Linked DNA regions of Diaphorobacter ruginosibacter. The main gene of each other region encodes a partner of the protein of the gene in region 2 in a complex. Links are inferred from orthologs where the notes say so. Each region holds a gene or a part of one and is shown on either strand. Other genes may lie near its edges.

The links.
Region 1: the proteins of holA (region 2) and dnaN are in contact, whole or in part, in a cryo-EM structure (PDB 8GIZ), measured with the Escherichia coli proteins. The link is inferred for Diaphorobacter ruginosibacter from one-to-one orthologs.
Region 3: the proteins of holA (region 2) and H9K76_RS12390 are in contact, whole or in part, in a cryo-EM structure (PDB 8GIZ), measured with the Escherichia coli proteins. The link is inferred for Diaphorobacter ruginosibacter from one-to-one orthologs.
Region 4: the proteins of holA (region 2) and dnaX are in contact, whole or in part, in a cryo-EM structure (PDB 8GIZ), measured with the Escherichia coli proteins. The link is inferred for Diaphorobacter ruginosibacter from one-to-one orthologs.

The regions. Positions count from the first base shown.
Region 1 is NZ_CP060714.1:4,608,299-4,615,635, reverse strand. Bases 1-2,863 are described here. They hold dnaN (DNA polymerase III subunit beta), read left to right. Parts: upstream 1-810; coding sequence 811-1,917; downstream 1,918-2,863. Other genes in these bases: gyrB (DNA topoisomerase (ATP-hydrolyzing) subunit B), read left to right, coding at 2,103-2,863; dnaA (chromosomal replication initiator protein DnaA), read left to right, coding at 1-656. In the rest of the region: more of gyrB, read left to right, coding at 2,864-4,712; H9K76_RS20820 (hypothetical protein), read right to left, coding at 5,122-6,066; H9K76_RS20815 (hypothetical protein), read left to right, coding at 7,072-7,337. UniProt on the Escherichia coli protein: Confers DNA tethering and processivity to DNA polymerases and other proteins. Acts as a clamp, forming a ring around DNA (a reaction catalyzed by the clamp-loading complex) which diffuses in an ATP-independent manner freely and bidirectionally along dsDNA.
Region 2 is NZ_CP060714.1:4,915,341-4,922,751, reverse strand. What follows is about bases 2,322-5,258. They hold holA (DNA polymerase III subunit delta), read right to left. Parts: upstream 4,348-5,258; coding sequence 3,295-4,347; downstream 2,322-3,294. Other genes in these bases: leuS (leucine--tRNA ligase), read right to left, coding at 4,920-5,258; H9K76_RS22135 (LPS-assembly lipoprotein LptE), read right to left, coding at 4,365-4,877; H9K76_RS22145 (cupin domain-containing protein), read left to right, coding at 2,803-3,246; phnE (phosphonate ABC transporter, permease protein PhnE), read left to right, coding at 2,322-2,619. Also shown: phnD (phosphate/phosphite/phosphonate ABC transporter substrate-binding protein), read left to right, coding at 1-58; phnC (phosphonate ABC transporter ATP-binding protein), read left to right, coding at 223-993; phosphonate ABC transporter, permease protein PhnE, read left to right, coding at 981-1,805; more of phnE, read left to right, coding at 1,798-2,321; more of leuS, read right to left, coding at 5,259-7,411. UniProt on the Escherichia coli protein: Part of the beta sliding clamp loading complex, which hydrolyzes ATP to load the beta clamp onto primed DNA to form the DNA replication pre-initiation complex.
Region 3 is NZ_CP060714.1:2,748,743-2,756,144, forward strand. The notes cover bases 1,922-4,849. They hold H9K76_RS12390 (DNA polymerase III subunit delta'), read right to left. Parts: upstream 3,942-4,849; coding sequence 2,901-3,941; downstream 1,922-2,900. Other genes in these bases: H9K76_RS12380 (TatD family hydrolase), read right to left, coding at 1,922-2,416; H9K76_RS12385 (PilZ domain-containing protein), read right to left, coding at 2,526-2,885; tmk (dTMP kinase), read right to left, coding at 3,934-4,608; mltG (endolytic transglycosylase MltG), read right to left, coding at 4,656-4,849. Also shown: lipid A export permease/ATP-binding protein MsbA, read left to right, coding at 1-715; H9K76_RS12375 (ankyrin repeat domain-containing protein), read right to left, coding at 840-1,613; more of H9K76_RS12380, read right to left, coding at 1,610-1,921; more of mltG, read right to left, coding at 4,850-5,711; CAF17-like 4Fe-4S cluster assembly/insertion protein YgfZ, read left to right, coding at 5,724-6,644; H9K76_RS12410 (hypothetical protein), read right to left, coding at 6,620-7,402. UniProt on the Escherichia coli protein: Part of the beta sliding clamp loading complex, which hydrolyzes ATP to load the beta clamp onto primed DNA to form the DNA replication pre-initiation complex.
Region 4 is NZ_CP060714.1:1,933,196-1,940,562, forward strand. The notes cover bases 1,949-4,841. They hold dnaX (DNA polymerase III subunit gamma/tau), read left to right. Parts: upstream 1,949-2,339; coding sequence 2,340-4,343; downstream 4,344-4,841. Other genes in these bases: H9K76_RS08830 (YbaB/EbfC family nucleoid-associated protein), read left to right, coding at 4,555-4,841. Outside these bases: H9K76_RS23615 (GNAT family N-acetyltransferase), read right to left, coding at 1-76; H9K76_RS08815 (phosphotriesterase family protein), read right to left, coding at 259-1,374; more of H9K76_RS08830, read left to right, coding at 4,842-4,887; recombination mediator RecR, read left to right, coding at 4,992-5,582; H9K76_RS08840 (MAPEG family protein), read left to right, coding at 5,736-6,134; H9K76_RS08845 (ABC transporter substrate-binding protein), read left to right, coding at 6,260-7,324; H9K76_RS08850 (hypothetical protein), read right to left, coding at 7,329-7,367. UniProt on the Escherichia coli protein: Part of the beta sliding clamp loading complex, which hydrolyzes ATP to load the beta clamp onto primed DNA to form the DNA replication pre-initiation complex.

The DNA.
Region 1 (7,337 bases), 300 kb from region 2 along the record:
TCTTCAACGCGTTCGAGGCGCTGCTCGCCAAGAAGAGCCATATCGTGATGACGTCGGACACCTACCCCAAGGGTCTGGCCAACATCCACGAACGCCTGGTTTCGCGCTTCGATTCGGGCCTCACCGTGGCGATCGAGCCGCCCGAGCTCGAGATGCGCGTCGCCATCCTGATCAACAAGGCGCGCGCCGAGAACGCCGACATGCCCGAGGAAGTGGCCTTCTTCGTCGCCAAGAACGTGCGCTCCAACGTGCGCGAGCTCGAAGGCGCCCTGCGCAAGATCCTCGCGTACTCGCGCTTCAACCAGAAGGAAGTCTCCATCCAGCTGGCGCGCGAGGCGCTGCGCGACCTGCTGTCGATCCAGAATCGCCAGATCTCGGTGGAAAATATCCAGAAGACGGTGGCCGACTACTACAAGATCAAGGTGGCCGACATGTACAGCAAGAAGCGCCCCGCGAGCATCGCCCGCCCGCGCCAGATTGCGATGTACCTGGCCAAGGAATTGACGCAGAAAAGCCTGCCGGAAATCGGGGAATTGTTCGGTGGCCGCGACCACACCACGGTGCTGCATGCCGTGCGCAAGATCGCGGGCGAGCGCCAGCAATTGACAGAGCTCAATCAGCAACTGCACGTGCTGGAGCAAACCCTCAAGGGGTAACCATCCCGATGTTGATCTGCCATCGAAATTGTTTCATATCACAGGCAAAATGCCATGTCGGGCGGGCCGGCCAAGCTCTTGAGAGGGAGCAAAGCCCTGCGTGCAGCCGCCCCTCACAGCTTTTACCTTTCAAAAACCAACCAAGGTTGAAGACATGATTGTCCTGAAGGCAACACAAGACAAGGTCCTCGCAGTACTGCAATCGGTGTCCGGCATCGTCGAACGCCGCCACACCCTGCCCATCCTGGCCAATGTGCTGATCCGCAAGACAGGCAATGCCCTGCAGCTCACCACCAGCGATCTGGAAATCCAGATCCGCACCACGGCGGAGCTCGGCGGCGATACCGGCGAGTTCACGACCACCGTCGGCGCGCGCAAGGTGATCGACATCCTGAAGACCATGCCTTCGGACCAGACCGTGAGCCTGGAGTCGAGCCAGAACAAGCTCATCCTCAAGGGCGGCAAGAGCCGCTTCACGCTGCAGTCGCTGCCCGCGGAAGACTTCCCGCTGGTGCAGGAAGCCGCCGGCTTCGGCCCCGCGTTCAGCGTGCCGCAGAAGGTGCTCAAGAACCTGATGGGCCAGGTGTCGTTCGCCATGGCGGTGCAGGACATCCGTTACTACCTGAACGGCATCCTGTTCGTGGCCGAAGGCAACACGCTGAGCCTGGTCGCCACCGACGGCCACCGCCTTGCGTTCTCCAGCGCCACGCTCGACGTCGAGGTGCCCAAGCAGGAAGTGATCCTGCCGCGCAAGACCGTGCTGGAACTGCAGCGCCTGCTGTCCGACGCCGATGGCGCCATCGAGATGCAGTTCGCCAACAACCAGGCAAAGTTCTCGTTCGGCGGCATGGAGTTCGTCACCAAGCTGGTCGAGGGCAAGTTCCCCGACTACAACCGCGTGATCCCCCGCAACCACAAGAACAGCATCACGCTGGGCCGCGCACCGCTGCTGGCCAGCCTGCAGCGCACGGCCATCATGACCAGCGACAAGTTCAAGGGCGTGCGCCTGAACCTCGAACCCGGCCTGCTGCGCGTGGCGTCCAACAACGCCGAGCAGGAAGAGGCGGTGGACGAGCTGGACATCGACTATGGCGGCGACACCATCGAGATCGGCTTCAACGTGAGCTATCTCATCGACGCGCTCACCAACATGAGCCAGGACATGGTCAAGGTGGAACTGTCCGACAACAACAGCTCCGCACTGCTCACCATTCCGGACAACGACAACTTCAAGTACGTCGTGATGCCCATGCGTATCTGAGGTCTGGAACCCCACTGACGCACTGATCTACACGTCAATTCATCAAGGCTGCCATTGCTTGTTTTTTGAGCAATGGCAGCCATTTGATCATTTGATTGACTGAAATATCGACAGATTGTTAATGCCGGTCTCCCTGCCCCAAGCAGGATGCTGACCGGCTGATCGAGAGAAGAAAGCATTCCTCCATGACCGCAGAGAACACGCAGCCCACACCTGAAGAGCCGACCGCAAACCAAGGCGGCCCAGCTCCCGCGCCTTCCGCCGCACCGAGCGAAGGCTACGGCGAAGGCGCGATCCAGATCCTCGAAGGCCTGGAGGCCGTGCGCAAGCGCCCCGGCATGTACATCGGCGACACCTCCGACGGCACGGGCCTGCACCACCTCGTGTTCGAAGTGGTGGACAACTCCATCGACGAGGCGCTCGCCGGGTTCTGCGACGACATCGTCGTCACCATCCACACCGACAACTCGATCAGCGTCGTCGACAACGGCCGCGGCATTCCCACGGGCGTGAAGATGGACGACAAGCACGAGCCCAAGCGCTCGGCCGCGGAAATCGCGCTGACCGAACTGCACGCGGGCGGCAAGTTCAACCAGAACAGCTACAAGGTCTCGGGCGGCCTGCACGGCGTGGGCGTGTCCTGCGTGAACGCGCTGTCGATCAAGCTCAAGCTCGTGGTGCGCCGCGACGGCCAGATCCACCAGATCGACTTCTCGCGCGGCCAGGTGCAGGACCGCATCATCGAAGTCGTGGACGGCTTCGAGATCTCGCCCATGAAGATCGTCGGCCCGACCGAAAAGCGCGGCACCGAGGTGCGCTTCCTGCCCGACACCGAGATCTTCAAGGAAAACTACGATTTCCACTATGAAATCCTCGCCAAGCGCCTGCGCGAGCTCTCCTTCCTGAACAACGGCGTGCGCATCCGCCTTGTCGACGAGCGCACCGGCAAGGAAGACGACTTCTCGGGCGCCGGCGGCGTCAAGGGCTTCGTCGAATTCATCAACGGCACCAAGAAGGTGCTGCACCCCACCGCGTTCCACGCCATCGGCTCGCGCCCCGCGGAAACCTACGGCGGCATCCCCGGCACCGAGATCGGCGTGGAAGTGGCCATGCAGTGGAACGAAAGCTACGGCGAGCAGGTGCTGTGCTTCACCAACAACATCCCGCAGCGTGACGGCGGTACCCACCTGACCGGCCTGCGCGCCGCGATGACCCGCGTGATCGGCAAGTACATCGAACAGAATGAGTTCGCCAAGAAGGCCAAGGTGGAAGTCACCGGCGACGACATGCGCGAAGGCCTGTGCGCCGTGCTGTCGGTAAAGGTGCCCGAACCCAAGTTCTCCAGCCAGACCAAGGACAAGCTGGTCAGCTCGGAAGTGCGCGCGCCCGTGGAAGACATCGTCGCCAAGGCACTCACCGACTACCTCGAGGAAAAGCCGAACGACGCCAAGATGCTGTGCGGCAAGATCGTCGAGGCCGCCCGCGCTCGTGAAGCCGCCCGCAAGGCCCGGGAAATGACCCGCCGCAAGGGCGTGCTCGACGGCATGGGCTTGCCCGGCAAGCTGGCCGACTGCCAGGAGAAGGACCCGGCGCTGTGCGAAATCTATATCGTCGAGGGTGACTCCGCTGGCGGCTCCGCCAAGCAGGGCCGCGACCGCAAGTTCCAGGCCATCCTGCCCCTGCGCGGCAAGATCCTGAACGTGGAGAAGGCGCGCTATGAGAAGCTGCTGTCCAGCAATGAAATCATCACGCTGATCACCGCGCTGGGCACCGGCATCGGCAAGGCCAGCGTGGAAAGCGGCAAGAGCGGCTCGGACGACTTCGACCCGAACAAGCTGCGCTACCACCGCATCATCATCATGACCGACGCCGACGTGGACGGCGCGCACATCCGCACCCTGCTGCTGACCTTCTTCTACCGCCAGATGCCCGAGCTGGTCGAACGCGGCCACATCTACATCGCCCAGCCGCCGCTCTACAAGGTGAAGAACGGCAAGGAAGAGCTGTACCTGAAGGACGCCTCCGCGCTCGACAGCTACCTGCTGCGCGTGGCGCTGAACAACGCCAGCATCTCCACCGGCGGCGCCAACGCGCGCGTGCTGCAGGGCGACGAGCTCAACGACCTGGCGCGCAAGCACCAGCACGCCGAACAGGTCATCGAACGCCTGTCCGCCTTCATGGACGCCGAAGCCCTGCGCGCGATCGCCGACGGCGTCGAGATCAAGCTCGACACCGTGCAGGACGCCGAGGCCAGCGCCGTGCAACTGCAGGCCAAGTTGCGCGAGCTCAACACCAACGGCGTGCCCGCCGACGTGGCCGGCGAATTCGACGCCCGCACCGACAAGCCCATCCTGCGCATCAGCCGCCACCACCACGGCAACATCAAGAGCAGCATCATCACGCAGGACTTCGTGCATGGTGCCGACTACGCCGCCCTCTCCGAAGAGGCCCACATCTTCCGCAACCTCATGGGCGAAGGCGCCAAGGCCACCCGCGGCGAGGGCGAAAAGGCCAAGGAAGAAAAGGTGACCGATTTCCGCGGCGCCATGCAATGGCTCATCAGCGAAGCCGAACGCACCACCGCCCGCCAGCGCTACAAGGGCCTGGGCGAGATGAACCCCGAGCAGCTCTGGGAAACCACCATGGACCCCGAAGTCCGCCGCCTGCTGCGCGTGCAGATCGACGACGCGATCGAAGCGGACCGCGTATTCACCATGCTGATGGGCGATGAGGTGGAACCTCGCCGGGACTTCATTGAGACCAATGCGTTGAGGGCGGGGAATATTGATGTTTGAGGTTGTCTGTAGATGACAGCAAAAAGTGAGAAAAGTGCAGCATAAGTTGAGAAACTGACTGCTGCGCACAAGACCAAAAACCGCCTGAGTGATGGACTCTAGGCGGCTTTCTTTTTTTTGGGGATTCGCCAAGCCTGCGCTGGACAGGCCGCACCGCCGTCCACGACCCTTGAGCTAGGTCCGCTGTCGGCCGATTGCGGACATTCGCCTATTCGCAAAAAGTCAATTCACGATATGCACCGACCATAAAAAAACCAAGCCACCTGCAGGTAGCCTAGTGATGATTTGATGGGCTAGCCCCTTTACCATACTAGGTAAGCGGCTGCGTTATTGCTGTATCCTAGTTTCGGAATTGTTAGTTCTCACGGCCAGTTAAGCAACAACGGGGGTTTCCGGTCTAAACCCTGCTTCATGGTTCGTTGTTATCGTCGTCCATTTCGTACTCAACGGGGCGTAGCTCAGGCTCTATCTGGAAGTAGTCTGCAGGGTCCTCATACGAGGTTGAGGTGTAAGTACTACCCAGCCCGCATGCGTTGAGCTTGGAAAATCCACTCACCTTCAGTTCGCAGGCCTTGCAGTCAAAATGCGCGGGGAGCATTGGGGTACGTGTAACGATGACATCGTTCTCCATTGCAGTTTTGGACGCACCGGCTGCCGTGCCCTGTACGAGAGCGATGCATCCGCATGACGGGCATGTCACTCGATGGCCGACCGCTTTGGTCGACGACACAACGGCAAGGTCCTTCAGACCTTGACGGTCCTCGGGGCTCTTGTTTTCCCATACTGTTCGGTGGGCCTGGATTGCCTGTTTGACAGCCTTCGCAGCTTCATCCTTATGCGCTTGAATCATTAGACCTGCGGTTTTTGCTTCTTCAGCGCCGAAGATTTCAATAAGACTGGAACCGGCCGCGACTACGAGTGGCTCGCATGCCGCATAAAACTGGGGGAGCCAGTCTGTTCCAAGTGCATCAAACGCAAGCCTGCCACTGTGGAGCTCTGCATTACGTCGCTGGAAGTGAAGAGCGCAGAAACCGACCATTTCGCGGTTGAAGTCTGGATAGAGCGCGTTTGCACGCGCAGCAGCTTCGGAAATATCGATGGATTTCGGCGATTGCTTATTCCCCGACGACTGTTGGTCAAGTGCGAAAGCTAGGTTGCTCCAATCTTTGCCATCGGCAAGAAATGCGGGCGACGCTTTGGACACTGCTGCGCGGACAATCATCTCGAGGCACAGCGAAGACCAGAATCCAAACTCCCAATCATCGCGCGGCCGCTCAAGCATCTTGTCGGCGAAGCGCTGCGCCTTGGCAAGCAAAGTCTCTGCCGACCATTCGTGCGGGGTTTTAAGCACCATCGTTCGCCTCCGTAAAATATGCGCGTTCAACTTTGCGGTGCAAGGCATGTGCTGGCACTTCGCTACGGCCGTGCAGCACGGCCCAGTTGTCAATCAGGATGGTATGAGCTGGGCGTTCCAGAACAACCTCTTTAGCTCGAGCCTTTGTCAAACTTGCTTCTACCTCTGCTCGTACGCGGAAAGCTGCAGCATTGTCAGGCACCAAGAACAATTCATCCCATCGGAAAATTCCTTGATGGAGCATGCGAACTAGAAACATCTCACCGCTTAGGGGACGCCGAAGCCGGAAACGAGCGCGGTCAATGGCAACCTGAGAAATGCCACTCATGAGCTCGCGATGATGGAGCAGCGGCGTCGTAACAGTGGATGCTCCAACGGTACAACGTAACATCAGAAAGCGTGGTGGTACGGCCCAGTTGGCCATGTCTGTATGGAGTGGTATACGACCCAGTCCAAAGTTTCCGCCGTATGTGTTTAGCGGCTTTGTATGCGCGGCGTTAGCTGTGAGCGACTCTGTGGCTCGCCATACCCTTATGTGAAAGTCGACGGCAAGTTGGGCTGCCGCAAAATCACCATCTTCACCCGGGCAGTATTCCCCGAGGTCAACAAAGCCGTCACGGATAAGGTTTGTAAGAGGCATGACATGTTTCGACGAGGTCGAGATACCGCTTTGCGGTTGCAAAATGATACATGAAGGTTGACTTGTGAGGCGCTTCGCAGCTTTCAGAACCAGAATCTGCCAGCGTTTTCTCGAGTTGCTCTAGAAAAGGCTGGACCTTCACCGACAACGGCATCAAGCCCCAAATTTCCCCCGGCGTTACTGAGCCGTAGCCCCGGGATATTTGGAAATTGAAGTCGCCTGAGTGATGACCTTGATGCCGGTTTCTTTTTGAGGATTCGCAACGCCTGACGCAACTGGGTTACTTCGCTATCCCTTGGGCTAGGTCCGCAATCGGCCAGAAGCGGAATTCCAGCTAATGGACGCCAGCGTCGGCTTTAAGCTGATTGCAGACAGCCGTATTCGGCGACCCCTTAGCGCTTACTGGTCGCGTGAAACCTTTTGCGGGTCGGGGCGGGATGGTGGCTTTTAGCGGCTATAAAACATGCTGGCGTATTTCGTCTGCACGCGAATGCTCGCAATTGCGCAGCCGCTTCACTGGTCTAAGGGCCGTTTCGGGCCATAGCAGCGGGTATAAAAAAGGTCATGAATGTACCTGGATGGCGAATCGGTGCTGCGTTGGTGGCATCGGCTGGAAGCGTGAACGTGTGTT
Region 2 (7,411 bases):
GGCCTCCGGCGAATCGTTCACGCGTGAAGCTTTCGACAAGGCCGCTCAGAAGAAATAACGGCTGATTGAACCACGCGGGCGGATGTTGCCGGGCAGCATCCGCCCGCGTTGTCATTTGAAGGGGGCCGCCTTGGGGCGACCTCCTTGCAATCCGCTCCGAAGAACACGATACAAGCACTTGAAGGCACCCTGCCCATGAGCAATCAAGCCCCATCCACCACCATCGACGCCGCCATCGAGATCCGCAGCCTGGTGAAGGAATACCGCGCGGGCCAGCCGATCCTCAAATCGATCGACCTCGCCCTCCCGGCGTCCGGCCTGACCTGCGTGATCGGCCCCTCCGGCACCGGCAAATCGACCATGCTGCGCTGCATCAACCGCCTCGTCGATCCCACTTCGGGCGAGATCTGGGTGAACATCGAGGGCCGGCGCACCGACATGGCGAAACTCAGCGGCCGTGAACTGCGCCGCGCGCGTCGCCACATCGGCATGGTGTTCCAGGAATACAACCTCGTCGACCGGCTGAGCGTGATGGAAAACGTGCTCACGGGCCGCCTCGGCTATCTCTCCGCATGGCGCGCATGGCGGCGCAAGTTCGACGCACAGGACTTCATCCATGCGCAGCAGCTGCTCGACGAGGTGGGCCTCGGCGACTTCGCCTCGCGCCGTGCCGATGCCCTGAGCGGCGGCCAGCGCCAGCGCGTCGGCATCGCCCGCGCGCTCATGCAGCGCCCCGCCGTCCTGCTGGCCGACGAACCCACCTCCTCGCTCGACCCCAAGACCTCCATCGAGATCATCCAGCTGCTACGCGAGCAGGGCATCCAGCGCAAGATCCCGGTGATGGTCAACATCCACGACGTGGAGCTGGCGCGCAACTTCGCGGACCGCATCGTCGGCATGACCGGCGGCCATGTCGTCTACGACGGCGCGCCCGCCGGCCTGACCGAGGAGCACCTCACACAGATCTACGGAGGCAAGGCATGGCTGGAATGACGGACAGGCACGCCACCGCGACCGCATCGGCAAGCCCGGCACAGCGCAAGCCGTTCAGCATGGGCTGGCAGCAGCGCACCGTCCTGCTCGCGCTGCTGGCCTACTGCGCCTGGGCGCTGGCCAGCATGGGGGTGAACAGCGAGCGCCTTGCGAACGGCTGGTCGGCGGCGGCAAAGTTCATCGGCATGATGTTTCCGCCGCAGATGGGCAAGATGGACGAGCTCTGGCAAGGCCTCAAGGAAACCATGCAGATCGCCGTGCTCTCCACCGCCGTGGGCATCGTGCTGAGCCTGCCCGTGGGCCTGATGTCCGCCTCGAACATGTCGCCGGCTCCGCTGCGGGCATTCGGCCGCGGGCTCATCGCCGTGTGCCGTGCGCTGCATCCCGTGATCAGCGCCATCCTGTTCGTGAAGGCCGTCGGCTTCGGACCGCTCGCCGGCATCCTGGCGCTGGTCGTGGCCACCGTCGGCTTCGTCGGCAAGCTGTTCGCCGATGCGATCGAGGAGATCTCGCCCAAGCCGATCGAGGCGATCAAGGCCACCGGCGCCTCGTTCATGAACGTGGTGCTGTTCGGCGTGCTGCCGCAGGTGATCAGCCGCTTCGTGGGCTTCGCCACCTACCAGCTCGACTCCAACCTGCGCAACTCCACCATGGTCGGCATCGTCGGCGCGGGCGGCATCGGCGGCGTGCTGTTCGCCGCTTTCCTGCGCTATGAATACAACTTCGTGTGCACGATCCTGGCCGCGGTGATCGCGATCATCGTGGCCGGGGAACTCATCGTGAACGCCGTGCGAAAGGCCCTCCATGTCTGAAGCAGCGCCGACACTCCACCCCGCCGCACCCGCGAAGTGGGAACGCTTCACCTTCGGCCAGCGCATGCTCCGCTATGTGCTGTGGATCTTCTGCGTATGGGCCATCGTGCAATCGGTGCGCTACATCGAGGTGATTCCCGAGTTCCTCTATGACGCGCCCGAGCAGATGGGCGACATGCTCGGCCGCATGTGGCCGATCGACTGGGCCTACTTCCAGCCTGACGTGCTGCAGGGCCTGACCGAAACGCTGCACATGGCCACGCTCGGCACCGTGCTGTCGCTGTTCCTCGCGCTGCCGCTCGGCGTGATGGTCGCGCCCAACGTCACGAAGAGCAGGACGCTGAACTTCATCGCGCGCGTTCTGCTGGTGGCCAGCCGCTCGGTGAACTCGCTGGTCTGGGCCATGCTGTTCGTCGCCATCTTCGGCCCCGGGCCGCTCGCCGGCATGTTCGCGATCGCGCTGCGCTCCGTGGGCTTCGTCGGCAAGCTGATCGGCGAGGCGCTGGAACAGACGCCCAAGGGCTCCATCGAGGCGCTGCAGGCCACGGGCGCAGGCAAGTTCGCGCAGCTCTGGTACGGCTACTGGCCGCAGATCAAGCCCGCGTTCTGGTCGGTGGCGCTGCTGCGCTGGGACATCAACGTGCGCGAGTCCGGCGTGCTCGGCCTCGTGGGCGCGGGCGGCATCGGCGTCGTGCTCAACACCTGCATCGACCTGTTCCAGTGGGACCGCGTGGCGCTCGTGCTGTTCACCGTGCTGGTGGTGGTCGCGGTGGCGGAAATCATCGTGCTGCAGATCCGCAAGCGCGTGCTGTAAGACAGGCGGGCCGCCCCACCTCGCATCCGCACAAACCCCGAAATGGAAGAGCCCGGGCCTCGCCTATAGTGAATTCCGTCCACTCAGCACATGCCGCGCTCCGGCCCCCCGGACGCGGCATTTCTGTTGGTGGCGTGTCCTGAACAATATTCACACCAGCAAGAAAGAAGGGCGTCTTCCATCATGCGCAGCAACCCGTTCACCAGGATCCCCGGATTCACTTCGTTCACGGCATTGGCCCTGCTGACCGCCACCAGCTTCGTCCATGCCGAGGTCTATCCGCGCGAAAGCATGATCAAGGCCGAAAAGAAGGAGGCAGCAGGAGGCAAGGGTGTGCTGCACGGGGAATATGCGTTCACGCGCGACATGCCGAAGAAGGACGAGGCGATCAAGGAGATCAGCTGGCTCACGCTGAAGCCGGGCGACTCCATCGGCTACCACAAGCACACGACGAACGAAGACACGTACATCATCATCTCGGGCACCGGCATCTTCAAGGACAAGGATGGCAAGGACGTGCCCGTGAAGGCCGGTGACGTGACCATCGTGCGCAAGGGCGAATCGCACGGGCTCACCGCCACGGGAGTCGAGCCGCTGGTGTTTGTCGATGTGATTGCCGAGCAGTAACCGCCGCCTGCCGGCTGCGCCACGACCAGGCCCCGCTTCGTTCCGCCGTCAGCGCGCCCCGCAGGTCTTGCACAGCTGCAGCCCCAGGCGCTGCAGTGCCAGCCAGCCGTTCTGCGGCCAGTCGGGTTGCTTCAGGCCCTTGACGATGCCGTCCACCGTGTGCGCCGACTGCAGCAGCCGCGCCAGCGCGGCATCTCCCACGTTCGGCAGGATGCGCTCGAACAGGCGCTCCTTCGGCCCCCAGATGCGGTTTTCGCGCAGCGCCATGGGCAGGGGCTTGCCGGCATTCATCGCGTCTTTCACGCGCTTCAGCGAGCGGATGTCCTCGGCCAGCGCCCAGTGCACCAGCACCTCGGCCTCGCCTTCGGCCTGCAGGCCGTCCATCATGCGCTGCATGCGGGCGACGTTGCCGGAGAGCACGGCCTCGGAGAGCTTGAAGACGTCGTAGCGCGCGACGTTGAGCACGGCCTGCTCCACCTGTGACCAGGTGAGCTCGCCCTGCGGATACAGCAGCGCGAGCTTCTGGATTTCCTGGTGCGCGGCAAGCAGGTTGCCCTCCACGCGATCGGCAAAGAAGGCCAACGTGCGCTGGCCCTCCTCGCCTGCGACCACGCGCTGGCCCTGGCTGGCCAGGCGCTGCGCGATCCACTGCGGCAGCGCACCGCGCTCGACCGGATCGATCTGGATGCTGATGCCCGCGGACTCCAGCGCACTGAACCATGCACCGGTCTTCGTGGCCTTGTCCAGACGCGGCAGCATCACGATGGTGAGCGTGCCTTCGTTGCCTGCAGACTCCTGCGCGATCTGTTGCAGCGCTGCGCCGCCGTCCTTGCCGGGCTTGCCGGAGGAAACACGGATTTCGATGATCTGCTTGTCCGCGAACAGCGAGAGCGAGCCACCGGCCGCAAGCACGCTGCTCCAGTCGAAATGCGCTCCCTGCACGGTGAAGCTGCTGCGCTCGGAGTACCCCTGCGCACGCGCTGCCGCACGTATGGCGTCGACCGCCTCCTGCTGCAGAAGCGGCTCGTCACCGTGCAGCACGTACAGCGGCTTCAGGCCTTTTTGCAGATGTCCGGCGAGCTGGTTCAGGGCGACTTGCATGCGTTCGTCCCGGGCGATCAGGACACGGGGATCAGCTTGACCTTGGCGAGGCGGCGCATGAGCTGCTGCACCAGATCGGTCTGCATGTTCTTGTAGAGCATGGCCTCTTCACCCTCCTTGGACAGCGCGATCGATTCGTTGTAACTCACGTCGCGCTGCTGCAGCAATTCGGTGTTGGTGATGTACTCCTGCCCCTGCGGGCCCGTCAGCGAGAAGTGGATGCGCAGCCGCAGTTGCAGCTCGCGCACCTGGCCCGAGGCGTTCAGGCCGACCACCACGCGTTCGCGGGCTTCCGAGAGGATGTTGCAGACCACCTCGGCCTCCGTGATGCGCTCGGGCTCGGTGATCACCGTGATGTTGCCGCCCGCTCCCTTGAGCGTGCGGATCAGCTCGCGCGACATCTGCGAGCCGGGCTGCGACTTCACATAGATCGACTTGAAGCTGAAATCGGGCGCGCCACGCAGGCGAAAGCCGCATGCCGCCAGCAGCGGCACGGCAGCGAACATGGTGAGAACGGTACGTTTTTGCATCATGGTGCTTGGCATCTCCTGCGTGACTGGGCCGCTTCGCCGTCAGACGACCACGTTGACCAGGCGACCCGGCACCACGATGATCTTCTTCGGGGCCTTGCCTTCGGCGAACTTCTGGTATTCCTCGTTGGCCAAGGCAGCGGCTTCGATGGTGGCCTTGTCGGCACCGGCGGCCACGACGATGGAGCCGCGCAGCTTGCCGTTCACTTGCAGCATGAGTTCGATCTCATCTTGCACCAGCGCCTGTGGATCGACTTCGGGCCACGAGGTGTCGAGCAGATCGCCTTGAGCCTTGGCGTAGCCCAGTTCGCTCCACAATGCGTGACCGAGGTGCGGCGTTGCGGGGTACAGCGCGCGGACCAGGATGCCGAAGCATTCGACCACGGCCTCGCGGCCGCCTTCGCTGTCGAGCGCCTTGAAGTCCTCGAGCGCGTTGATCATCTTCATCGCGCCGGAGACCACGGTGTTGTACTGCATGCGCTGGTAGTCGTAATCCACCTGCTTGAGCACGGTGTGGATTTCGAGGCGCAGCGCCTTGGCTTCCTTGCCGAAGCTGACCCCTGCCACGCCGTTCCTGGCCGTGGCCTTGGCGCGTGCAGCGTCAAACTCAGCACCCGCCAGCTTGGCGCCAAAGTTGTACACGCGGCGCAGGAAGCGGTAGCTGCCTTCCACGGCGAACTCGTTCCACTCCAGCGTGAGCTCGGGCGGCGAGGTGAACATGGTGTACAGGCGCGCGGTGTCGGCGCCGTACTTCTCGATGAGGTCCTGCGGGTCCACGCCGTTGTTCTTCGACTTGGACATGGTGGTCATCTCGTAGTCGAGCCTGGAGCCGTCGGCCTTGAGCGTGCCGCCGATCACCACGTCGTTCTCGTTCTTGATGACGTCGACGTCCTTTTCCCAGTAATAGACCTTCGCGCCGCTCTCGGCCTTTTGCGAGAACGCGCCGCGCAGCACCATGCCTTGCGTGAGCAGCTTCGTGAAGGGCTCGTCAATCTTCACGAGGCCCATGTCGCGCATCACCTTGGTCCAGAAACGCGCATAGAGCAGGTGAAGAATCGCGTGCTCGATACCGCCGATGTACTGGTCCATGGGCATCCAGTAGTCGGAGCCGCCGGCCACCATCTGCTCGCTGTTCTTCGCATCGCAATAGCGCATGAAGTACCACGACGAATCCACGAAGGTGTCCATGGTGTCGGTCTCACGGCGCGCGCTCTTGCCGCAGCAAGGGCAGACCACGCCGGCGTGGAAGGCCTCGCTCTTGACGAGCGGGTTGCCGGAGCCATCGGGCACCAGGTCCTGCGGCAGCACGACCGGCAGGTCCTTCTCGGGCACGGGCTGCGGGCCGCAGTCCTCGCAGTGGATGATCGGGATCGGCGTGCCCCAGTAGCGCTGGCGGCTGATGCCCCAGTCGCGCAGGCGCCAGGTGGTCTTGAGCTCGCCCAGGCCCTTGGATTCGAGCACCTTCGCGACGGCTGCGACGGCGTCCTTGTGGCCCATGCCGTCGAACTCGCCGGAATGGATGGTGATGCCGCGCTCCTTGTCGCCATACCAGTCATGCCACTGGGTGGCGTCGTAGGTCTCGCCCTCCACGGCCACCACCTGCCGGATCGGCAACTGGTACTTGAGCGCGAACGCGAAGTCACGCTCGTCGTGCGCGGGCACGCCCATCACGGCGCCGTCGCCGTAGCTCATCAGCACGTAGTTGCCCACCCACACTTCCACCTGCTTGCCGGTGATCGGGTGCGTGACGAACAGGCCCGTCGGCAGGCCTTCCTTTTCCTTGACGGCAAGTTCCGCCTCGGTCGTGCCGCCCTTCTTGCATTCCTCGATGAAGGCCGCAAGCCCGGGGTGGGACTGTGCCGCATGCTGCGCGAGCGGATGCTCGGGCGCCACGGCACAGAACGTCACGCCCATGATGGTGTCGGCACGCGTCGTGAAGACGTACATCCGGCCGTCCTGGATCAGCTGGCCGTCCGCTCCCCGGATGTCGTGCGTGAATGCGAAGCGCACGCCCGCGGACTTGCCGATCCAGTTTTCCTGCATCAGGCGCACCTTGTCGGGCCAGCCGGTCAGCGTGGCCTTCTCATTGCCGATCTGCACGTGGTCGAGCAGCTCCTGCGCGTAGTCGGTGATGGCGAGGTAGTAGCCGGGGATCTCGCGCTTTTCCACCAGTGCGCCGGTGCGCCAGCCGCGGCCGTCGATCACCTGCTCATTCGCGAGCACGGTCTGGTCCACCGGGTCCCAGTTCACGACCTGGGTCTTGCGGTAGGCAATGCCCTTCTCCAGCATCTTGAGGAACAGCCACTGGTTCCACTTGTAATACTCGGGATCGCAGGTGGCGACTTCGCGGCTCCAGTCGATCGCGAGGCCCATGGCCTGCATCTGGCCCTTCATGTAGGCAATGTTCTCGTACGTCCACTTGGCCGGGGGCACCTTGTTCTTGAGCGCCGCATTCTCCGCCGGCAGGCCGAACGCGTCCCAACCCATGGGCATCAGCACGTTGAAGCCCTTCATGCGCAGCTGGCGCGTGAGCA
Region 3 (7,402 bases), 2.2 Mb from region 2 along the record:
GCGCGATGTGACCGTGGCCTTCGACACCGACCTGATGCCCGCGATCAACAAGCTGTCGCTGGACATCCGGGCGGGCGAGGTGGTCGCGCTGGTCGGCCCCTCGGGGGCCGGCAAGACCACGTTGGTGAACCTGCTTCCCCGCTTCATCACGCCCAATGCAGGCCAGGTGAGCCTCGACGGCGTGCCGGTCGAGCAATGGGACCTGCGCGCGCTGCGCACCCAGTTCGCCATGGTGAGCCAGGACGTGGTGATGTTCAATGACAGCATTGCCGTGAACGTCGCGCTTGGCTCCGCCGTGGACGAGGCCCGGGTGCTGGAATGCCTGAAGGCCGCCAACCTGGCCGACCATGTGGCCGGCCTGCCCCAGGGCATCCACACGGTGGTCGGCCACAATGCCACGCAGCTTTCGGGCGGCCAGCGCCAGCGCCTGGCCATTGCTCGCGCGCTCTACAAGAACGCCCCGATCCTGATCCTTGACGAGGCCACCTCGGCGCTCGACACCGAGTCGGAGCGTCTGGTGCAGGAGGCCCTGCAGCGCCTGATGACCGGCCGCACGACGCTCGTGATCGCACACCGGCTGTCCACCATCGAGCACGCAGACCGCGTGGTCGTGATGGAGCGTGGCCGCATCGCCGAGCAAGGCACGCATGCCGAACTGATGGCCATGGGCGGCCTGTATGCACGCCTGCAGGCGCACCCCTCGCTGGATAGCTGAGACCTCACCAGAGAATCTCGGAAGCAAAGAAAAAGCCGGCGATGCAGAAGCACCGACCGGCTTTTTTGTTGCCCTCGGTTACGTCCCGCTGCAATTTAACCAGCGGTACGTATTCTTCCAGCGCTCACCAGGTTCCCTTGGGGACGGGGGCTGCGGCAGGTGCCGGGGTGGGCGCCTGGGCAGGCAGCACGCCGCCCGAGCCGGCTGCCGGCCGGGGCCTGCGGTTCTTGAGCGCATTGGCCACCAGTTCGGCCATGTCGTTGCGGTCAGCCTTTTTCGCGAAGTCGACGGCCGTCATGCCCTTGTCGTTGCGCAGCGCCGGATCGGCGCCCTCCTCGATCAGCAGGCGCGATGCCTCCGCCGTGCCATAGCTCACCGCCATCATGAGCGGCGTGGTGCCGTTCGGCGATGCGGCATCGATGTAGGCATAGTGCTCAAGCAGCAGCTGGATCATGGGCACCGCCTGGTCGGTGGTGCACGAGGCCGCGTAGTGCAGCGGCGTCCAGCCGGTCTTGTTGACATCCGCATCACGCGCGATCAGGGCCTTGGCCACATCCACCTTGCCCTGGATGGCGGCGATCATCAGCGGACTTTCGTCCTTCTTGTTGCGCAGTTCCACATTCGTGCCCTTGGCCTGCAGGATGGCATCGAAGGCACGCAGCGACCCCTTTTGCAGCGCGAAGACGAGAGGCGGCTCTCCGCCTGCATTGCGCGTGTTGGGATCGAAGCCGCGCTTGAGCAGCGTCTGGATGGCGGACGGATTGTCCCGAATGATGGCCGTAAAGAAATCGTCGAACGACCCGGCACGCGACATTGCGGGCACGGCAGTGAAGCCCAGCGCGGCCAGCGCCGTGAGCACCTGGCGGCGGCTTGCGGAAGAAGAAGTGACCTGGTTCATTGTTCGGTCCTCAGGAAAAGATCGTCGAAATTCTTGCTCGTGGCCTCCGCGACGGCCTCGACGGACACACCCTTCACCGTGGCCAGCTGCTGCGCCACATAGGGCACATAGGACGGGTTGTTGGTCTTGCCACGATAGGGAACGGGGGCGAGATACGGGCTATCGGTCTCGATCAGCAGGCGATCCATCGGCACGAAGGCCGCCACGTCGCGCAGGTCCTGCGCGTTCTTGAAGGTCAGGATGCCCGAGAACGAAATGTAGTAGCCCAGGTCGAGCGCTGCACGCGCGACTTCTGCGGTCTCGGTGAAACAGTGGAAGACGCCGCCCGCCCGGTTGCCCGCACCATCCTCGCCCTCCTCGCGCAGGATGCGGAGCGTATCGACGGAAGCACTGCGGGTGTGGATCACCAGCGGCTTGGTGCAGGCGCGCGCGGCGCGGATGTGCGTGCGAAAGCGCTCGCGCTGCCACTCCAGGTCGGCCACCGTGCGTCCTCCCTTGCGGTCTTCCATGCCGTAGTAGTCCAGGCCCGTCTCGCCGATCGCGATCACCCGCGGCAGCGCGGCGCGCGCAAGCAGGTCCTCGACACTGGGCTCGGTCAGCCCCTCGGTGTCGGGATGCACGCCGACGGTGGCCCAGAAATTGTCATAGCTGGTGGCCAGGCCGTGTACGCCCTCGAACTCCTCCATGGTGGTGCAGATGCATAGCGCGCGATCCACCTTGGCCTCGGCCATGGCTTCGCGGATCGGAATCAACTTCTCGACAAGTTCGGGAAAGTTGAGATGACAGTGTGAATCGGTGAACATGATGAATCTGGACAATGAAGCGACCCAGCGACAAAAAAGCCGGCGCTTGCGGTGCCGGCTCGTGAGGGCTGCCGTCGGCGCCCTGTGTGAACAATGCTCAAACCAATGATCAAATGGTCTGGGTAGGCCGATCGGCACCGAGGCTGGCCCCCAGGACCTCCTCGATCCGTGCGCGCAGCGCGCGGGATTTGTCGTCTTTGGGGAACTGGATGCCGATGCCCTGCGTACGGTTGCCGGATGCACGCGCGGGAGTAACCCAGGCCACTTTACCCGCAACCGGATAACGCTGTGTATCGTCGGGCAAAGTCAGCAGCACGTAGACATCATCGCCCAAGCGGTAATCCTTGGCGGTGGGAACAAACACCCCGCCATCCTCGAAGAACGGGATGAAGGCAGCGTAGAGCGCGGCCTTTTCCTTGATGGCCAGCTGCATCACGCTGGGACGGGCGACGGTGGAAGGTGTGCTCATGTCGGGCTCGGAGGGTCAATGCCTCGAGTTTAGGGCGTTTTTCGCCTGGGCGACAAGTGCCTCGAGCATCAGGCCGCCGTTGAACGGATGGTCCGCCGTGCGCGCCTGCTGCGAAAGCGCCTTGGCCCAGCGCGTGAGCTGGATCATCGCAGGCGCGCGAGGCAGGTCGCCGGGTGAAAAATAGCGCGGCTCGGCGCCCGCCTGCACCGACAGCAGGTCGTGGCAGAGCTTCTGAAGCGCCTCGATGGCCTGCGGGGGAGAGAGATCCGACAGCGCCGACACGTCTCCGCGCGCCACCGCCTTCGGAAGCAGCGCCCACGCCTGCGGGCTGCGGCCCGACCGCGCCAGGGCAAGTGCATCCTCGGGGCGTCCGCCGCTTGCGCGCAGCAGCGCCGCAGCCGTGTCGCCCGCAATGCCCTGCCCCCGCAACCATTCCAGCATCTGCGCCTGCGTCGGCCATTGCATGGTGTGGCCCATGCAGCGGCTGCGGATCGTGGGCAGGAGCTCGTGCGCGGCCTCGGTGGCCAGAACGAATCGCACATCGCCCGGCGGCTCCTCCAGTGTCTTGAGAAGCGCGTTCGCCGTGACGTGGTTCATCTGCTCTGCCGGATACACCAGCACCGCCTTGCCCCGCCCGCGCGCAGAGGTCCGCTGGGAGAACTCCACCGCATCGCGCATGGCCTCCACGCGGATCTCCCGGCTCGGCTTGCGCTTCTTGTCGTCGATCTCGCTCTGCGCCTTCTCGGGCAGAGGCCAGCCAAGTTCGATCATCTGCGTCTCTGGCATCAGCACGCACAGATCGGCATGTACGTGCACGTCGATGCCGTGGCAGCTCTGGCATTGGCCGCAGGCGCCATGCGGCGTGGGCGCATCGCACAGCCAGGCGCGCACCAGTTCCATCGACAGGCTGAACTGCCCCATGCCCGAGGGCCCCTGCAGCAGCCAGGCATGGCCACGCTGCGCGAGCAAGGCATCGCGCTGGGCGGCGATCCACGGGGCGGCGGCCTTTGCCGCCGAGGCGCTTTCGCTCATGGCCTCGTTCATGGCTTCACTCATGGGTATGGGCTCCCGCAAGGTCAGCGCCCAGCAGGCCGCGCGTGCGCATGGCCTCCATGACCTGTGCGGCCACCGCCTCCCGGTCACGCGACGAGTCGATGCGTGCAAAACGCTCGGGATCTGCCACCGCGCGATCCGCATAGCCCTGGGCCACGCGCTCGAAGAACGCCTCGGGCTGGGCCTCGAAGCGATCGGGCGTGCGCGCTGCGGCAAGGCGCTGCGCGGCCACCCGGGGCGGAACGTCGAACCAGATCGTCACGTCGGGATTGCGCAGCCGCTGCGGGTCTTCGGCAAGACCCGTCTGCACCAGTTGCTCCAGGTACGACAGCACCTGCCGGTCAAAACCTCGGCCCGCCCCCTGGTACGCGAAGGTGGCGTCGGTGAAACGGTCGCACAGCACCACCTCGCCGCGCGCAAGCGCCGGCTCGATCACGCAGCGCAGGTGGTCGCGCCGCCCGGCGAACGCGAGCAGCGCCTCGGTCAGTGCATCCATGCCGTCATGCAGCAGCATCTCGCGCAGTTTCTCGGCAAGCGGTGTCCCGCCGGGCTCGCGCGTGAGCGTCACCACGCGGCCTGTGTCGCGGAAGGCCTGCGCCAATGCAGCGATGTGGGAAGATTTCCCCGCGCCATCGATGCCCTCAAATGAGATGAACAGGCCCTGGGTCATTGCTTGCTTTTCTTCACTTCGTCATTCATTCCATCAAGCCCTGCGGCTCATTCCTCTTCGCCCTTTGCCGGGCGTTGCCCGCGCTGGTAGCGGTTCACGGCACGGTTGTGCTCGTCCAGCGATGTGCTGAAGTGGCTGGAGCCATCGCCCTTGGCCACGAAGTACAGCGCCTTCGTGCGCGCCGGCTGCACGGCCGCCAGCAACGCTGCCTTGCCCGGCAGCGAGATCGGGGTCGGTGGCAACCCTGCACGCGTATAGGTGTTCCAGGGGGTGTCGGCCTGCAGGTCGCGCTTGCGCAGATTGCCGTCGAACCGCTCCCCCATGCCGTAGATCACCGTCGGGTCCGTCTGCAGCAGCATGCCGATGCGCAGGCGGTTGGCGAACACGCCCGCGATCTCCGCGCGATCCTGCGCGCTGCCGGTTTCCTTCTCGACGATGCTCGCCAGAATCAGTGCCTCGCCGGCCGACTTGAGCGGCGTATCGGACTCGCGCTGCGACCAGGCGGCCTCGAGTCGGCGGTCCATGGCGTGCAATGCGCGGTTCAGCACCGCGAGGTCGCTGCTGCCCTTGGCATAAGTGTAGGTATCCGGGAAGAAGCGCCCCTCCGCCGGGACGCCCTCGCGGCCGAGCGCCTTCATCAGCTCCTCGTTCGACATCGCCGCCGTGTCCGGCCTCAGCGCATCGGCCTTGGCCAGTGCAGCGCGCATCTGCCTGAAGGTCCAGCCCTCCACCACGGTGACCGCGCGCAGGCTCGATTCGCCGCGCGCCAGCTTTTGCAGTAGTTGATACGGCGTCGTGCCGGCCGGAATCTCGTAGTTGCCCGCCTTGATCTGACGATCCTGGCCAGACAGACGGAACCAGTAGTACAGCAGGCGGGCATCCGTCTGCACGCCCGCCTTCACGGCGGCGGCGGCGACCCCGCGCGGGGTCGTCCCGGGCTCGATCTCAAGCTCCAGCGGTTCCCCGCCGGTTCCACTCGCACGCAGCGGCAGCGGCGCGTGCAGCCACCAATACGCCGCACCCGCTGCGGCAAGTGCCACAAGCACCAGGAAAATAATGAATCGACGCACAACCCTACCAAGCGTGTGAATGGAACAGAGCATCATAATTCACCCATGAACCACACTGCGTCAGTGCCTTTCGACGGCGTTACACCTCCCTTGCAACATCTTGGCGTGATCCGCGTGAAGGGCGAGGACGCCGCCAGCTTCATCCATGGTCAGCTGACCCAGGATTTCGCGCTGCAGAAACCCGGAGAAGCCCGTCTGGCGGCATTCCTGAATGCCAAGGGCCGCATGCAGGCCAGCTTCATCGGTGTCAAGCGCGCGGCAGACGAAATTCTGCTGATCTGCTCGCGCGACCTGCTCGCCCAGACGCTGCGCCGCCTGTCCATGTTCGTGCTGCGCGCCAAGGCCAAGCTGGCCGATGCCACGGCTGAGTTCGTGATCCGCGGTCTTGCGGGCTCGGCAGTGCCTACGGGTGCGGCCCCCTGGTCGGTCACGGCCGACGCCGAGGCCAGCATCGTCCAGTTGTACCCCGCCGACGGCCAGCCGCGGGCGCTGTGGATCGCCCCCGCGGAGACGCCTTCGCCGCAGGGCGCGCCCCTGGCCGAAGCTGCATGGCAGTTGAGCGAGGTGCGAAGCGGCGTGGCCACGCTCACACAGCCGCTCTTCGAAGCCTTCGTACCGCAGATGGTGAACTACGAGTCGGTCGGCGGCGTGAATTTCAAGAAGGGCTGCTATCCAGGCCAGGAGATCGTTGCCCGCAGCCAGTTCCGGGGAACGCTCAAGCGCCGCACCTATCTGGCGCATGTGGACGCGGACAGCCTTGCAGCGGGCACGGATGTGTTCAGGGCAGACGACGCCGAGCAACCCGCAGGCACCGTCGTGCAGGCCGCGCCATCGCCCGCCGGCGGCGTGGAAGCACTGGTCTCGCTGCAGATCGCCTCGGCCGACGAGGCGCTGCACGCCGGCTCGGCCACCGGTCCCCGGCTGCATCTGCAGGCGCTGCCCTACACCTTGCTCGAAGACATCTGAGCCCCTCCGGGGGTGGTGGACACCTGGTTGACAGGCTGGTGCCGGGCTGTCTCGCCCCAGCGCCAGTCCACATCCGGGAAATGCTCGTTGGACGCCGTCGCGATGATGTCCAGCTCCGGGATGCCATCAGCGGCGAACCGGATGCCCAGCCCGTATTTCACCTGGCTGCGCTGCCCCGAAAGCCAGAACAGCTTGCGCTGCCAGCTTCCCGGGCGGGGCGGCTTCTTGTTGGTGCGCTCCAGTTCCGACTGGATGCGCTCGAGCCCCCGGGCCATGCGCCAGGGAGCGAGCTGCCGCAGCGCGTGGGCCAGTTCGTCAGGCCATGAGGCAGGCATGCGCAGGAAGCGCTCGAAAGGCAACCCTGCGGCCAGCAGGCGGACCCGATCGGACACGCGCACACCCAATAGATCGCAGGCCTGCCCCACCCTGCCTTCACGAATGAGCATGCCCGCCTCCAGCGCCTTTCCGCCCAGGACCGGCGGGTCCGCATCGCCCGCCCACTGCCAGGGAGCTTGCGTCCAGTCGAATCGATGGTTGTGCAGAAACTCGTTCGAGAGCCGCACCCGCCACAGCGGCATGTCGCGCTGAGCGCCTGACACCAGCAGCAGGCAGGGCTGGCGCTTGCGTGTGGGCGGCCCGTAGGCCGCCAGGACGGCCACGCTGCGTGCAACGGGCCTGCCTTTCTCATCGAGTGGCCAGGATGCGCTGACACGAGCAGCAGCAATGCGCGCCAGATCGGCCCGCCAGCGGGCCAATTC
Region 4 (7,367 bases), 3.0 Mb from region 2 along the record:
TTTCCCGCGTTTGTCCGCGCAAGGTGATGCAGGCAGCAGCGTCGTCGGGAGTGGCTGGGCGATAGGTGTATTTCATGCGGCGAAAGGTGAAGGGGCTTGCTTGAAAGCTGGGAGGGTTGAAGGGGGCAGATGCTCTGCGGGGGGAATAAGGGCTGCAGGGTGCACATGCAGGGCAGGGCCTGAAGAAGAGGTGCGCCGCATCCCAGGCGGGTACATGACCACCTGGAATACGACGGCACCGGATCAAGTGCGGGCTTGCTATGCCTTGACCAATTCTTGCGGACGGACAAACGTCATGGCGCGCTGAGGATTATTGACGAGTATGTCATCAATAACTTCCTGGCTGACCCGACCCTTCAGAAGGGGCACAACTTTTTCCAGAATAAAGGCGTAACCGCCGCCTCCGTTAAAAGTCATTTGTCCTTGAATGCACACGTCATGCGAGATCAGAATACGTTTGGCGTATTTGTCCCCCTTGGCGGCCAGTGCGACGACCCAGTCTGCGACACGTCCTGCAACCACGTCAAGCGGTCCCCCTGCTCCGAATTCACCCGGTGCCACACCGAAAAAGTCATTCTCGACATAAACACCACGATCAATCAATTTAACCAGCTCGGCAATGGGGAAGTTACCCGTGTGTGACATCACTACATGGTTCAGGTCAACTCCTTCCTTTTCCACCATGTCCAACACTTCATGCGCTGCCCGTGGTGTCACGAACGTATGGAAGTTCATCGGAGCCCCGGTTAGCCGTGCGGCCCGAGCAGACGCTGTTACGCTCTTGATTTCATTGGGGATGAGTTGATCGGGATTGCCAAATTCTCCAAGGCCAATCTCTCCAATAACTCCTGAGCGTATTTTGGTCCCTTGAGCACCGACGGTAATATCGTCAACAATGATTTTCATTAACCCATCGACTGTGACGCTGCCCATGTCCCTTGGGTGGTACGGTCGCATGTAAACCCCGGCACCCATAATGACATTGAGGCCGGAGTCATCGGAAATCCTCTTCAATGCATTGGGGTCTCGGCCCAGGCCGAAGTTCGACAAATCAACAATTGTCTTGCCGCCAAAAGCCTTGTAGCGGGACACTTCGGCCAGCGCGTCAGGGTAGTAGGTCAAGCCGCCCGGATTTCTTGCAGGGGTTAACACATTGACGTTGGTAGGCTCTGGGTCAATGTGATCGGGTGGAGAAAAATTAATAAAAATATGCTCGTGTGTCAACGTGGCTCCCAGTTTGTCGGGATCTATCGGGCCGTTGACGGTCAGCGCCTTTCCGCTGATGTCGGGTATTCCACTATTCCCATCAGAACCTCCGCAAGCAACCAAAGCCACGCTGGCAATCAGTGGCAGAAACAACGTACTGAAATTCATAGAGTCTCCGAAATAATTGATTTAATGAATATCATCGAGTGAGAAATACGTTGGCAATCCTCCTTTTGAGTGCTGAAAAGGATATCAATGTCATTCAACAAAAGCGTGTGTCATTTCGACAATGACGGAATTGGGTCTATTGGCGAATACCTGTGCATGGGTGTCCCAAACCGCTCGCTGCAGGGTTTGGTCAACGTTCTGAACATTTTTTTGCCGGTTTGGCGCGGTTGAACAACGCTTCAATGGCAACAATCATCTTGCAATCCTCCTCGGTTGTAAAAACACCGCTCGGTGAATTTTCACGGTCAAATTCCATGCCAGGCGACGATGGACTATTTATGACTGACTCAACAACGATGTAGGGCAGGAGCGGATCAGATGCCTAATGCCTGAGGGTGCAGGGCGAGGGTTTTCAAAAAAATCGCGCTTCGAAGGCCTGAGATGCAAGGAATTCTTTTGAGAAAACGGCATTAATTTGCAGTTTCCTGTGGACGAATTACATGGGCCTTACGATCTCTTGAAAGCCAATGCATGATTGACTGTCGGATGGACAGGCATGAGATTGCCCCTCTCCAGGCATTTTGATTTTCTAATAGAAATTGACTTTTAAGAGAAAGGATCGATTGTAGGGGTGCAAAACCAGCCATGCGTATGGCCAACGGTACCCCTGAAGCAAGTCATTTGTGAGTACTTGGGCGGGACTGGCGCCAAGCATTGCGAACGTCTGAAAAGACCCTCTTTGAAGAAGCGAACCTCTTGATCTCAAGGAGATTGCTGGAAGAAGGTGACGAGCCTTACCCTCGGCACTGGTTTCACAGTTAGGGCTGCTTGGTTCCCCACCTGACCCGGTTGGCCGCTTCCCCATGCGAGGAGGCCCGTCAAGCAGCATTGTAAACCCACATGATGTGGCGCTGCAGCAAAACCACAAGATTTGTTGGCGTTGAGGGGCCGTAGAATCAGCCGATATGTCCTATCTAGTGCTTGCCCGTAAATACCGTCCCAAGACCTTCTCCGAGATGGTGGGGCAGGAGCATGTCGTCAAGGCTCTGACCAATGCGCTGACCCAGCAGCGCCTGCACCACGCCTACCTGTTCACCGGTACGCGTGGGGTGGGCAAGACCACGGTGTCGCGGATTCTCGCCAAGTCGCTGAACTGCCAGGGGCCGGACGGGCAGGGCGGCATCACCGCCACGCCCTGCGGCGTGTGCCCGGCCTGCATGGACATCGACAGCGGCCGCTTTCCAGACTACACGGAACTCGATGCCGCGTCCAACCGCGGGGTGGACGAGGTCCAGGGGCTGCTGGAGCAGGCGGTCTACAAGCCGGTGCAGGGGCGCTTCAAGGTCTTCATGATCGACGAGGTGCACATGCTCACGAACACCGCGTTCAATGCCATGCTCAAGACGCTGGAGGAGCCGCCCGAATACCTCAAGTTCGTCCTGGCGACGACCGATCCGCAGAAGGTGCCCGTCACCGTGCTGAGCCGCTGCCTGCAGTTCAACCTGCGTCCCATGGCTCCCGAGACGGTGCAGGAGCACCTGACGCGTGTCCTGGGCGAGGAGCATGTGCAGGCGGATCCCGGTGCGCTGCGCCTGCTTTCGCGGGCGGCGCGTGGCTCGATGCGCGATGCACTCAGCCTGACCGACCAGGCGATCGCCTTCGGCAGCGGTGAACTGCAGGAGGCCGGTGTGCGCCAGATGCTGGGCAGCGTGGATCGCAGCTATGTCTTCCGCATGATCGACGCGCTTGCGCGCGGCGATGGCCGCTCCGTGGTCGAGGCCGTGGACGAGTTGCGCATGAATGGCCTGTCCGCGGCATCCACGCTGGAAGAAATGAGTACGGTGCTGCAGCGCATGGCCGTGTTCCAGGCGGTGCCCAACATGGCGTCCGGCGTCGACCCGCACGATGGCGAGGCGCAGGAAATGGCGCGCCTGGCGGGTGTGATGCCTGCGGACGAGACACAGCTGCTCTACAGCATGTGCCTGCATGGCCGCGCCGAACTGGGGCTGGCGCCCGATGAGTATGCCGCCCTCACCATGGTGCTGCTGCGCTTGCTTGCGTTCAAGAAGCCGGCGGGTGAGTCAGGGGCTGCGGTGGCCGCAGCGCTCCCGCCCGGCACCGATGCGCCTGCAGGTTCTCCAGTGGCTGCGTCGGCAGCCGAGGCTGAAAAAAAAACTCTGAAGCAGGCTGACCCGCCTGCAGTCGCTCACAAGCCGCAGCCGCCGGAAGAGTTGCGCAAAGAGATGGGCGCAATGCCTGATCCGGAGCCGCGCGGCCAGGAGGGGCCTCCCGCATCCCGGGCGCCCTTGATGTCCCAGGCGCAGTACCAGCCATCTCCCGAGCCCGTCGAACCGGAATGGCAGGCGGTGCCGGCTGGTGCGCATGCCCCGGCTGTGCGCCTGCCGGTGCGCAGCCCCGAGGAGGTGGGCCGCGCCCAGGCCCCGGCTCCTGCGTACAGGGATGAGCCTGAGGCGCTCGAGGAGGCGCAGACCTACGAGATCCCTGTCCGCACGGCATCCGAACCCGGCTATCGCACGCAGCCGCAGCATGTGAATGGTCAGGGAGCTTCGCTGCGCCTTGTCCCCACGGCAGAAGGCGAGGTCTGGTTCCAGACGGTGCAGGAGCTCGTGGCTGCCGAGGCCATCACCGCGCTCGTGCGCGAGCTGGCGTTGCAGTCGCAGCTGATTGCTCGCGACCAGGACCATTGGCTGTTGCGTGTGGAGCGCGAGTCGCTCAACCAGCCGACGGCGCGCGAACGCCTGAGGGCCGCACTGGAGGCGGCGGGGCACACGCGGCAGATTTCGGTGGAGGTGGGCAAGGTGCTGGACAGCCCGGCGCGCCGCAATGCCTATGCGGCCGCGCAGCGCCAGCGACTCGCCGAGGATATCGTGCAGAGCGACCCGCGCGTACAGCAGTTGATCCGTGATTTCGGTGCGAAGATCGTGCCCGGAAGCATCCGGCCGGCATGATGGCGGCTTGTTGCGGGAATGGGCTTCGGAATTTTCGCTGCGAATCCCGTTCGATTTCTGCAGGCTACCGCTTTCATCGCACAATCAACCGTTCCCGGGGCATTCGGCAGGTTATCCATGTGTGCCGGCAATCACGGAGATTGCGCCCCTTCCATTCAAAGTACCCCATTTTTTGGGTCCATTTCATTCATAAGAAGCAAAGGAATTCACCATGTTCAACAAGGGACAGCTGGCCGGTTTGATGAAGCAGGCCCAGGCCATGCAGGACAACCTGAAGAAGGCACAGGACGAGCTGGCAAACATCGAGGTGGAAGGCGAGTCCGGTGCTGGCCTGGTCAAGGTCGTGATGACCTGCAAGCACGATGTGAAGCGCGTGACGATCGATCCCAGCCTGCTGGCGGACGACAAGGACATGCTGGAGGATCTGGTGGCTGCAGCCTTCAACGCTGCAGTGCGCAAGGCAGAAGAGACCTCCCAGGAAAAGATGGGCAAGATCACCGCAGGCATGCCGGGCCTTCCAGGTGGCATGAAGTTCCCGTTCTGATCGCCCTGGGCCGCAAGCCCTGCCATGGACTTGGGGGCTCGCGATATCGGCGCCCCCTTGGCTGGCCTTCAATGATTTGATTTTCCGCATGAATCGCACTGCCCATGTCTGACACCAGTTCCCTGGACGCCCTGATCCAGGCGCTTCGGCGGCTGCCCGGTGTGGGCGTGAAGTCCGCGCAGCGCATGGCGTTTCATCTGCTGCAGCACGATGTCGAAGGCGCGCAGCTGCTGTCGCAGGCACTGCGTCAGGCATCCGTGTCGATCCGGCATTGCGAGCGCTGCCATACGTTCACCGAGGCTGCCGTCTGCGATGTTTGCAGTGATCCCGGGCGCGACATGTCGCGCCTGTGCGTGGTCGAGACACCCGCCGATCAGTCGGCCATGGAGCGCACGGGCGCCTTCAAGGGCCTGTACTTCGTGCTGATGGGGCGGCTCTCGCCGCTCGATGGCATCGGCCCCAGGGACATTGGCGTCAAGAAGCTGATCGAGCGCGCCACCGACGGCGTGGTGCAGGAGGTGATCCTGGCAACCAGCTTCACGGCCGAAGGCGAGGCCACCGCCTATGCGATCGGCGAGGCGCTCAAGCCGCGTGGCATCCAGGTCACGCGGCTTGCGCGTGGCGTGCCCGTGGGCAGCGAACTGGAATTCGTCGATCTCGGAACCATTGCACACGCCTTGGCCGACCGGCGTTGAGCGCGGCACGGACTGCGACACTTTGTCCACCCCGTCTTCCTAAATCGCCCGAGGATGTGGAATAGAATGCTCTTTTTTTAATAGCTGTCGCCTATAGCCTCCGTCTGTTGGATGGCCCATCGTCGGCGCTATCTCCATTCAAAGAGACATTCCATGCATGCCGCACGTTTCACCGTCGCCTATTGGTGCGTTCTTCTGGCGGTCCTGATGCCCATCGTCTGCGCAATGCTGGCCAAGAAGGGCAGCTTCCGCATGGCATCGGACAACCATGATCCCCGTCGCTGGCTTGCCGCCCAGACGGGTTGGCGTGCACGCGCCAATGCCGCTCAGGCCAACAGCTACGAGGTGCTGCCGTTCTTCATTGGCGCGGTGATCATTGCCCATCAACTGGGCGCGGCCCAGACGCCCCTGGACATGCTGGCGATGGCCTTCGTGCTGCTGCGCATTCTCTATGTCGCCATGTACGTCGGCGACCTGCCCATGGCGCGCAGCCTGATCTGGGCCGCGGGCTTCGCGGTCAATCTGGGAATCTTCTTTCTTGGCTACCGCTGAATCATGACGGGAGAATGAATTTTTCGTGGGCCGGCAGGTCTACGTAGTTCTCCGCTAGGAATGCCCCTGATGACGCCACGGTGCGGCTTCAGGCACTATTGTTGCAGTGCAGCAAATTAATATCCATGTCCCGCTTTGTTCCTTCCCGTCGACTGTTGGGCCTGCAGGCAGGCTCGCTCCTCCTGGGGGCGAGCGCTGCGCGGTGGCTGACGGAAGCGCAGGCGCAGACGCGGGTGCAGCGCCCCTCGACCAAGACGCTCCGGATTGCTGCGGGGGGCATGGGCAGCCTCTACTATCTCCCATTGACGGCGGCCGAGCGGCTGGGCTACTTCCGCGAAGAGGGGCTGAACGTCGAACTTCTTGACTTCGCCGGCGGGGCTCTCGCCATGGACGCATTGCGCAACGGCGACGCCGATGTGGCCTGCGGGGCGTTCGAGCAGTTGCTCGAACAGCAGGCGCTGGGGTTCGAGTGCAGGAGCCTGGCCCTGATGGGGCGCACGCCCCAGATGGCGGTTGCCACATCGCTGCGGTTCTGGCCGCGCAAGGCGCTTTCAAGCTATCGCGACATACGTATCGGCGTCTCCTCGCCTGGCTCTTCCTCGCAGTTCTTCGCGAAGCTGTGGCTGATCCAGGAAGGCCTGTCACCTGATGCGGTGGAGTTCGTCGGCCTGGGTGGTGGTGTGAATGCCCTCAATGCCATGAGGCAGGGCAGGGTGCATGCGCTCAGCCATGTCGATCCGCTGATCACGTTGCTTGAGCAGAACAACGAGGTGCGCATCATGGCCGATACGCGAACGCTCAAGGGATCGCAGGATTTCTTTGGCGGCCCCATGCCCGGGGCATGCCTGTATGCCCCGCGCAGCTTCACCGAGCGGCGCGGGAGCGAAACACAGGCCCTGGCCAACGCCATGGTGCACGCCCTCAAGTGGATGCAGACAGCCGGCCCTTCCGATCTGGCGCGGATCATTCCCATGCAGTACTGGCTTGATGATCGCGGCGCCTATCTCTCTGCATTCGAAAAGGTGCGCGAAACGCTGTCCCCGGATGGCGTGATGCCAGGCGATGGCCCGGCAACGGCGCTTGGCGCGCTGGCCCGCCTGCGCACGAGCCAGGTGGCACCCAAGGTGAACCTGTCGCTCAGCTACAGCAACGAGTGGGTGCGCAGGGCCAAGCAGAAGTTCCAGCTGTAGCTGCTCAGTTGCTTGCCTGGGATTTTCGGCGGCGGGCAAGCAG